3 regions of the Paenirhodobacter sp. genome follow, and region 3 is predicted to be linked to each of the others. Evidence: riboswitches for the same ligand, from Rfam matches in the RefSeq annotation. Region 3 holds a riboswitch; each other region holds the start of a gene.
The links. Region 3 has a riboswitch for cobalamin ahead of AB7U46_RS16245 (DUF4198 domain-containing protein). Riboswitches for the same ligand answer to the same signal wherever they lie in the genome.

Region 1 (3,264 bases), on a different contig from region 3:
GCCACCACCAGATTGGCCTCGATCTCGGCGACATTCGCCTTCGCCACCGAAACCGCAGTCTGCGCATCCTCGCGCTGCGCCACCGTCGCCGTGCCCTTCGCGGCCAGCGCCTCGGTGCGCGCGGAGTTGCGCTCGTATTCCGCAAGCTGCGCCTTCGCCGAGGCGAGCGTCGCCTCGATCACCCGGATCTCCTCCGGCCGCTTGCCCTCGCGCAGGTTCTCGAGCTGGCTTTCGGCCTGCATCACCGCCGCCCGTGCCTGATCCACCGCGATCTGCGCATCGCGCTTCTCGAGTTGCGAGAGCAGCTGCCCCGCCTTCACCCGCTCCCCGCGGGTGACCAGCGTTTCGTCGATCTGCGCGGTACTTACCGGGGCGATCAGAACGTAATCCCCCTCGACATAGCCGGTGGCGAGCGGCGCAGGCGCGGCACAGGCCGGCAGCAGCGAGGCGATCAGCGGCAGGGAACAGAGGATCATCCTTCCTCTCCTTTCGTCACGGCGAGGACCGCCTCGATATTGCGCAACAGCACTTCGGTGATCTGTGCGACCTCCTCGGGCCCGATCGCCTCCCAGCCCATCCGGCGGCTCACGATCGGCGCGCCGATGCGGAAATAAAGGATCTGTCCGATCGCGGTGAAGACGGTGAGCCGCACCGCCGCGCTTTCCGGCGCCTGTCCGGTCGCGATACCCCAGAGCCGGCAAAAGCGGCGGTGCATCGGATGGATCAGGATGTCGTAGATCACCTGCGCGCCCGGGCCGTTCTCCGCCACCTCGCGCAGCACGAAGGAAATCATCGCCCGCATCTGCGGATTGCCGATCATCTGCGGCGCGACATGGGAGACAAGCGCCCGGATCGCGATGTGCGCCGCTTCGGGTGTGGGCGGATCCTCGGCGGGCATTGCCATCACCACACTCTGCATCCGCGCCGCGAATTCCCGCGCGCAGGCGAGGCGCAGCCCCTCCTTGCCGCCGAAATGATAGGCGATCGAGGCGACATTGGTCCCCGCCTTCGCGGCGATCTCGCGGGTGGAGGCGGCGGCATAGCCGGCATTGCCGAAGATCTCGATCGCCGCCTCGATCAGCGCGCGCGCGGTGCCCTCGGCAGGCTTGATCTGGTCTGGGAGTCGTTCGCTCATGGCGGCAGTATAATCAAACGATTGATTAAATCAATGGGTGAGGCTGCGGAGGCGCGCGGCAAAGTCACAGCCTGGCACCCGGCAGGCGTGCCGCGGCGCAGCGGGCTTGACTCACAGGCCGATTTGATCTTTCACCGGAGCGTTCGAGTTCCGGCCTCAGGGTCGGATTGAAAGGGAACACGGAACGACCGCTCCGCCGGAGCTGCCGAAGCCGTGGCTGCCCCCGCAACTGTAAGCGGTGAGCGACGCCGACGATGCCACTGGGCACAGCCCGGGAAGGCCGGCCAAGCAAAGACCCGCGAGCCAGGAGACCTGCTCGGACGATCACCCTTTCCGCGCGCGAGGGGCGCGAGGAAGCGGCGTCAACCGCAGTGGTGACAGTCTCGGTCCGCGGAGTTCCTCCCGGGCCTGTTTGTCATGCGGGCCCCGCCCGCGAAGGGGAGTGAACCATGCGATCCACCCGCGCCCTGCGCCACCTGCTGCTCACCGCAGCAATCCTGTCCGTTCCTGTCGCCACGCTCGCGCAGGACACGACCAGCCTCGACGAGATCGTCGTCTGGGGCGGCCTCACCGGCATTGCGACCAGTGATTTCACCCGCGCCTACAGCATCGTCACCGCCCGCGACATCGAAGAGCGCGGCATCACCACGGTGCAGAACGCCCTGCGCGCCCTGCCCGGCGTCTCGGTCGCGGCCACCGGTGGCACCGCCGCCGCCGTCTATATCCGCGGCGGCGAGGCGAACCACACCAAGGTGCTGATCGACGGCGTCGAGGCGAACGGAACGACGAACGGCTCCTATTCCTTCGGCGGGCTCACCGTCGCCGACATCGAAAGCATCGAAGTGCTGCGCGGCCCGCAATCGGTGCTTTACGGCACCTCGGCGATGGCCGGCGTGATCGCGATCACCACCAAGCGCGCCGAGAAGGAGGGCACCTCCTATGGCGGCGGCTTCGAGTTCGGCGGCAACGACAGCCATGACGCGAATGTCTACCTGCGCCAGCGCTTCGCGCGCGGCCAGCTTTCCTTCGCGCTCGACAACCGGCGCGACAACGACAACGACGGTTCGGTCAAGGGCGACATCCAGCACAATGACGTCGATACCGCCTCGCTCAACGGCGATTACGCGATCAGCGACACGGTGAAGACCGGCTTCACCCTGCGCCGGATCTGGCAGGACTACAGCTATTTCAGCACCAACGGCGCGGCGACGCGGCCCGAGGATTACCTCGTCAACGCGGGCGACAGCGCCAGCCGCGACGAGACCTATGGCTCGCTCTGGCTCGAGGCGGATGCGCTGGGCGGGCGGCTGCTGAACCGGTTCGAGATCTCGGGCAGCAATCAGGACACCTTCTACCGCAGCCCGGCGTGGGGCAATTCCGACTACGGCTCCACCCGCCGCACGTTCAAATATACCGCGAGCATCGCGCTCGACGGCAGTGACGCGCGCACAGCCAATCAGAAGCTGAACCTCCAGCTCGGCGCCGAGCGCGAGACCTTCGACGTCACCGACGCCTGGTCGAGCGGCAAGGACTCGCGCAACACCCGCTCGATCGCGCTCGACTATCAGGGCCATTTCGACAACGGGCTCGACCTGCAGGCGGGCATCCGCCACGACGTGATCGACGTCTTCCAGGATCCGACCTCCTGGAACCTCTCGGCCGCCTGGCGTGCGCCGGGGGCGGCCTGGCGGCTGCGTGGCTCGGTCGGCAAGGCCACGGTCTACCCGACGATGTACGAGCAGTTCGGCTATACCCCCGGCGTCTATTCCGGCAACCCGAACCTGAAACCCGAACGCAGCCTGAGCTACGAGCTCGGCGCCGATTACGACCTCGCCCAGGGGCGCGGCACGCTCGGGCTGACCCTGTTCCAGGCCGACGTGAAGGACATGATCAGCTCCGCCGGCAGCACCTCGGTCAACCTGCCCGGCACCAGCACCCGCAAGGGGGTCGAGCTGAGCGGTGCATGGCAGGCGAACGACTGGCTGAACCTGAAGGCGAGCTACACCTACACCGACGCCCATGGCCCGAACGGCAGCACCCTCACCCGCCGCCCGCGCAATGAGCTCGGCCTGCAGGCGACGGCGGACACTTTCGGCGGGCGCGGCTCGGTCAGCGCCGATCTACGCTAT
Region 2 (3,264 bases), on a different contig from region 3:
GGCCAAGGCCCACCGCATGGCTTTCGTCATTGCCGCGCCGGACCGAGGGCACCGCCGCGATCGCCGACATCTCGCTCACCGCGGTGAGCGCGCGGATCGCCGCCTCGACCGTCGCGCCCAGATCGCCGCCATCCATCGCGGCCGCGATGTTGAGCGAGCCGAGATTGCAGGAGATATCGGTGCCGAGGTGGTCGTAGCTCAGATCCTCGTGGAAGGTGGAGGCCTCGTTCACCTGCAGGATCTCGCTGCAGAGGTTCGACATCGCGATCCGCCCGGCGATCGGATTGGCGCGGTTCACCGTGTCCTCGAAGAGGATATAGGGGTAACCGCTTTCGAACTGGATCTCGGCGAGGGTCTGGAAGAAGTCGCGCGCGTTGATCTTGCGCTTGCGGATGCGCTTGTCGTCGACCATCTCGGCGTATTTCTCGGTGACCGAGATTTCCGAGAAGGCCATGCCATAGACGCGCTCCACGTCATGGGGGGAGAAGAGATACATCTCCTCGTTGCGCTTCGCGAGTTCGAAGGTGATGTCGGGGATCACCACGCCGAGGCTGAGCGTCTTGATCCGGATCTTTTCGTCGGCATTCTCGCGCTTGGTGTCGAGAAAGCGCAGGATGTCGGGGTGATGCGCGTTGAGATAGACCGCCCCCGCGCCCTGCCGCGCGCCGAGCTGGTTGGCGTAGCTGAAACTGTCCTCGAGCAGTTTCATCACCGGAATGACGCCCGAAGACTGGTTCTCGATGCCCTTGATCGGTGCGCCGGCCTCGCGGATGTTGGTCAGCATCAAGGCCACGCCGCCGCCGCGTTTGGACAGCTGCAGCGCCGAATTGATGCCGCGCCCGATGCTTTCCATCGTGTCCTCGAGCCGCAGCAGGAAGCAGGAGATCAGCTCCCCCCGCGCGCGCTTGCCGGCATTGAGGAAGGTGGGCGTCGCCGGCTGGAACCGGCCGGAGATGATCTCCTCCAAGAAGCGCAGCGCGAGCTCCTCGTCGCCGCGCGCAAGCGTCAGCGCGACCATCACCACCCGGTCTTCGTAGCGTTCGAGATAGCGCTGCCCGTCGCGCGTCTTCAGCGTGTAGGAGGTGTAATATTTGAACGCGCCAAGGAAGGTCGGGAAGCGGAACTTCTTCGCATAGGCCTCGGCCCAGATCCGGCGCTGGAAGTTTTTCGAATACTGATCAAGGACTTCGGCCTCGTAGTAGCCTTCCTCCACGAGGTAATCGAGCTTCTCGTCGAGCGAGTGGAAGAACACCGTGTTCTGGTTCACATGGCTGAGGAAATATTGCCGCGCGGCGCTGCGGTCGGCCTCGAAGCGGATCTGCCCGGCGCCGTCGTAAAGGTTCAGCATCGCGTTGAGCGCGTGGTAGTCGAGATCGGGTTTCACGGCGTCAAGCATGGCGGCTCCAGAAGGTTTCCAGCCCGGCGCGAATGCGGGCGATGTCGGTTTCGGTGCCGGCCAGCTCGAAGCGATAGAGCAGCGGCACGGCGCATTTCTCGGCCAGCAGGTCGCCGGCGCAGGCGAAGAGCCGGCCGAAATTGCGGTTGCCCGAGGCGATGACGCCGCGCAGGAGTGCGCGACGCCGGGGGTCGTTGAGAAAGCGGATCACCGGGCGCGCGACGGCGCCGTGGCCGCGCCCGTCGGCATAGCTCGGGCAGATCAGCACGAAGGGGGCCTCGGGCTCGGGCATCGGCGCGTCCTCGATGGGGATGCGCCGCGCCGGCAGGCCAAGCCGCGCGACGAAACGCGCGGTATTGCCCGAGGCCGAGGAGTAATAGAAAAGCCCGCCCATCGGCTCAGGCGAGCCGGCCGATCATGTCGGGACGGAACCCCGCCCAGTGCAGCTCGCCCGCCACAACCACCGGCGCCTGGCGATAGCCCATGGCGGTGACCGCCTCGAGCGCGGCGGCATCTTCGGTCAGGTCGACGAGGTCAAAGGCGAGGCCGCGGGCCTCGAGCGCGCGGGTGGTGGCGGTGCATTGCACGCAGGCCGGCTTGGAATAGACGGTGATGGTCATGGCGTTCCTGTCTTTCATGCGGGAACGCGCGCGGCGACGGCAAAGCCATGGCCTGAACACACGCCCCCGAACCCTCCGTTCGTGGTCATCGTCGTGCGTCCGGCAGGTCTCCTGGCTCGCGGGTCGTCGCCTTTGACCGGCCTTCCCGGGCCGGGGCCCAGTGGCGTGATCGGTCTGGCTCGCCGCTTACAGTTGCGGGGGCAGCGCCGGATTTGAACCGGCTTCCCTCTTGGCCTTCGACCGGGATCGAAGGAACCGAAGCACATGCATATTGCGTCTGATGTTAATGGTTAGTCAATATATGGTGTCGTCTTGCGCGAAATTTTCTCGCGCTCAGGGCGAGAGCCCGCCGTTGCGGGCGATCCAGTCGCTTGCGCCCTCGCGCACCGCGGCATGGACGGCGGCGCCCACTGCCTCGCCAAGTGCCGTGTGCAGGCCGGCGAAGACCTCGCGCCCGGGTGGGGCGGCCAGTGCAAGGCAATCGGTACCGGTGCCGGTGACGCGCCCGCCGGGAAGATCGAGCCCGGCCTCCATCACCGCGGCGGTGCGCGCCTGCGCCGCGATCGTCAACGCTTCGATCTGCGCGACCCGGCTCAGCCCCCAGCGCGGGCCGGGGCCCGCAACCTGCACGGCAATGTTGATCGTGCCGTAGCCGGGGGTATCCTCCGGCACGGCGCGGAAATGGCGTTGCCCGACCCGCTCGGCATTGCCGAGCCCGACCGTTGCCAGCGCGGCGGCGCGGATCCCCTCGACCTCGCGCTCGATGCGGACGAAGCGGCGGATGTCATGCGAGGTCAGCATCGTCACCGCGTCGGAAAGTCCGCGTTCGGCGAGCGTCCCGGCGATCCAGCGCCGCACGTCGAGCTCGGGCGTGAGATCGGCGTTGCGCACCTCGCGCCAGACGATGCGGCGGGTGGTGACGAAGCCCGCGCGCCAGGGCGCAAAGCTCAGCACCCGCTGCGGGCCGCCGAGATCGGCGACGAGCCAGGGCTGCGCGAGGTCGGGGGCGAGCAGCGTCAAACGATGCCTCCGAGCGGCTGCACCACGAGCCCGTCGGCGGTTTCGAGTGCGAAGGCGCGGATGCCGAAGACCTCGGCGAGGAGTTCCGGGGTCAGCACCGCGCGGGGCGTGCCGTCGGCGACGATGCGTCCGCGCGAGAGCACCACGAGGCGCGAGCAATGCCGCGCCGCAAGGCCGAGGTCGTGCAGCGAGGTGACCACCGCGCGCCCCTCGACCGCGAGGCTTTCG
Region 3 (3,264 bases):
CGGCCGAGGCGCCCTGCGGCGCGGCGGCGGGCGTGCCCCCGACCGCGGCGGCAGCCTCGGCCCCGGCCTGCGCCGTGTCCTGCTGCATCCGCAGCACCTGTTCGACATCCTCCTGCGTCATGGTGAAGCTTACCTGATGGCCGGCGCCAAGATCGGCGTGGAACTCATGCGCCACGGCGACATGCGGCGTGAAGGTGAAGGCCCCCTCCGCATCGGTCACCGTCTCGCCGAGCCGCGTGCCGTCGGGGCCCAGCACCTCGACCGTCGCGTTCTTCGCCATGTCGCCGTTGGAAAAGCCGATCTCGCCCTCGATCTCGGTGCCCGAGGGATAGGCCGAGGCGATCACCTTATGCGCGGCGGCAGGGCCCGCCCCGAGCGCGAGCGCGAGCGCCAGGGCGGCGGAAAGGATCAGGGAGCGGCTCATGCGCGGACCTCCTGCAAAGGGGTGAAAAGGGCGGGCTTGACCTGGCGGATCAGCGCGACGGCGGCGCCGGTCAGCAGTGCCTCGATCGCCATCACCGGGATATGGGCGAGGAACACGAGCCGCGCCGCGGCCAGGAATTCGTCGCCCGAGAGCGCCAGCGCAAGCGCGACGCAGCCGGTGGTGGCGGCGATCGCGAAGGCACCGCCCGCCGCCCCCCAGAGCACCCCGCCAAACCCCGGGCTGCGCCGGATCAGCGGCCCGAAGATCAGCCCCGCGACCACCGCCGGCAGCGCGATGTTGACCGTGTTGACGCCCAGCACCGTGAGCCCGCCGAAGCCGAAGAACACCGCCTGCAGAAGCAGCGCGACGAAAAGCGCCGGAAACGCCGCCCAGCCGAGCACCAGCCCGGCGAGCCCGTTCAGGATCAGATGCACCGAGCTGGGCCCGATCGGCACATGCACGAGCGAGGCGACGAAGAACGTCGCCGAAAGCACCCCCGCGGCGGGGATCTTCTCCACCGGCAGGCGCCTCAGCCCGAGCGCGATTCCGCCCGCACTCAGCACCGCGCCGGCGACGAGAACCGGGGCCGAAAGCGCCCCATCGACGATATGCATCTTCCCCTCCCTCAGTTCAGATCCCGGGCGCGGACCCAGATCACCGCGTCCTGGCTCATCTCCTTGCCCTCGAAGCTGGTCTCCGGCCCGGTGCCCAGCGCGGCAAAGCCCCAGTCCCCCGCCTTCGGCAGCCCGTAGGTGAAGCAGCCATTCGCATCCGAGGTGACGACGAGCGCCCCCCCGGGCGGCGGCGAAACGCTCGGCGCGGTGGCGGCGAAGCGCGTCAGATCCGGGGTGGCGGCGATATATTCGACCTCGATCTCGGCGCCCGCGACCGGCTTGCCCTCCGAGAGCACGCAGCCCGAGAAGGTCGATCCGGTGGGGATGTTCGTGGGCTTCGTCAGCGGCACGATCTCGGTCGGCAGGCCGAGCGGCTCGGTCCAGTCGGTGGGCAGCTCGCCGAGGTTGAGAAAGCTTTTTGCGATCTGCTGGATGAAGATGTCCTCCGAGCCCTCGAGATAGGGCGCGGGCACCACGGCGACGACATAGTCGCCCATCTTCTTCACCGGCAGGGTGACGGCCCAAGCATCGGCCTCGTTGCCCGCGCCCTTGAAGCGCTTCGCCACCAGCGAGGAGGCGAGGTCGATGCGCTTGCCGTGATTGACCGCGAAGACCTGCTCGGGCCGGCCCATGTCCATCGCATGGCCATTGTCGAACGGGTGCCAGAAGATCAGCCCCAGTTCGACCGCGCCGGGTTTCTCGAGCAAGGGCTCGGGGGTGTAGACCAGCTGGAAATGCGCCTGAGCCAAACTGGGGGCCGCGACCAGCGCCGCGGCGGCAAGAAGGGAAGTGTAACGGTTCATGTCGTCTCTCGTTGGTTGATGCGCGAGAGGCCCGGGGGCCACGCGCAACGGACAAGAGGACGGACGGGGAGAAGGCACGAATTGGACCGCCGCAGAAGGCACGCCGGGCCGCTCCGGGCCAGACGCTCACCCCGGCGCCCGGTGGAAGATGCCCCGCAAAACGCGGGCCATATGTCCGGCAGGTCTCCTGGCTTGCGGGTCTTCGCTCGGCTGGCCTTCCCGGATCGCTCCAGTGGCATTCTCAGCTTCGCTCGCCGCTTACAGTTGCGGGGGCAGCCACGGACTAGGCGCATCGCGCCGCACCGTATTCCCTTTCTCGCCCGACCGGACCTTGCGGCCCGGAACGGGACCGGTCATGCCCCCTGTGTTGCACCGCAGCATACATCCTGTCAATCGCCCTCCCGGCGCAGCAGGTAGATATCCATGATCCAGCCGTGGCGCGCCCGCGCCGCCGCCCGCGCCGCGACGATCTCGGCGCCCACCGCGGCGAGCGGGCCGGAGAGGCGGATCTCCTCCGCCATGCCGGCATAGGCCGACCACCAGATCGAGACCCCCTCGGGCGCGAGGCTGCGAAAGGCGCACTCGCCGTCGAGCATCACGACGAGCGTTTCCGCCCCCGCGGGCCAGCCGCCTTCGCGCAGCCGCCGCCCGGTGGTGACGGTGAAGGGCGCGCCGATCGTGTTGAGCGGGATCGCGTGGCCCGAGGTGAGCGCCGCGATCGCGGTGATGCCGGGGATCACCCGCGTCGTCACCGGGCGCGCCCGGCCAAGCCGCCCGGCGATGCGCAGGGTCGAATCGTAAAGCGCCGGATCGCCCCAGACGAGGAAGCCGACGCGCCCGCCCGCGGGAAGCTCGCGCGCCATTTCACGCGCCCAGACCGCCGCGATCGCGTCGTGCCAGGCATCGACGCCGTGGCGATAATCGGGGTCGCCCGCGTCGCGCCGCGGCAGGTCGAACTCGACCACCCGCACGCCTTCGGGCAGATGCTCGGCGCAGATCGCGCGGCGCAGCGCGGCGAGGTCGTCCTTTTCCACGCCCTTGCGCGGGATCAGCACGAGATCGAGCGCGGCCATCGCGGCGATCGCCTGCAGCGTCAGATGGCGCGGGTTGCCCGCGCCGATACCGATCAGGAAAAGCTCGATCATGCCGCGCCCTCCCCGGCTTCCGGCCCCTCGGGGCGATGGCCCCGCGCGGGCTCCGCGAGCGGGCCGTAAAGGATCATCGCCGGCGCCCCGGTGGGCGGCGCATCGGCGAGCGCTTCGGCCAGCGCCGCCACACTCATCCGCGCGATCCGCTGCCCGGGGGTCGAGATCGCCTCGGCGATCAGCGCCGGGGTTTGAGGCGGCAGCCCCGCCGCGATCAGCCGCGCGGCGAGATCGGCAAAGGTGCGCCGCCCCATGTAAAGCGCGGTCACCGCCCCCGG

Region 1: linked by a shared signal. The riboswitch ahead of AB7U46_RS00805 (TonB-dependent receptor plug domain-containing protein) and the one ahead of AB7U46_RS16245 (DUF4198 domain-containing protein) in region 3 are both predicted to bind cobalamin.
Region 2: linked by a shared signal. The riboswitch ahead of nrdH (glutaredoxin-like protein NrdH) and the one ahead of AB7U46_RS16245 (DUF4198 domain-containing protein) in region 3 are both predicted to bind cobalamin.

What each region holds. Positions count from the first base shown of each region.
Region 1 covers NZ_JBFXGV010000001.1:165,932-169,195, reverse strand. Annotated here, with positions in the region: gene AB7U46_RS00815 (HlyD family secretion protein) at 1-476, opposite strand, end outside; gene AB7U46_RS00810 (CerR family C-terminal domain-containing protein) at 473-1,135, opposite strand; cobalamin riboswitch at 1,264-1,469, shown strand; gene AB7U46_RS00805 (TonB-dependent receptor plug domain-containing protein) at 1,585-3,264, shown strand, end outside.
Region 2 covers NZ_JBFXGV010000001.1:160,146-163,409, forward strand. Annotated here, with positions in the region: gene nrdE (class 1b ribonucleoside-diphosphate reductase subunit alpha) at 1-1,396, opposite strand, end outside; gene nrdI (class Ib ribonucleoside-diphosphate reductase assembly flavoprotein NrdI) at 1,389-1,790, opposite strand; gene nrdH (glutaredoxin-like protein NrdH) at 1,795-2,016, opposite strand; cobalamin riboswitch at 2,101-2,290, opposite strand; gene AB7U46_RS00785 (adenosylcobinamide amidohydrolase) at 2,350-3,030, opposite strand; gene AB7U46_RS00790 (ABC transporter ATP-binding protein) at 3,033-3,264, opposite strand, start outside.
Region 3 covers NZ_JBFXGV010000061.1:9,745-13,008, reverse strand. Annotated here, with positions in the region: gene AB7U46_RS16255 (cobalt ABC transporter permease) at 1-424, opposite strand, end outside; gene cbiM (cobalt transporter CbiM) at 421-1,038, opposite strand; gene AB7U46_RS16245 (DUF4198 domain-containing protein) at 1,050-1,841, opposite strand; cobalamin riboswitch at 1,999-2,210, opposite strand; gene cobF (precorrin-6A synthase (deacetylating)) at 2,231-2,986, opposite strand; gene cobA (uroporphyrinogen-III C-methyltransferase) at 2,983-3,264, opposite strand, start outside.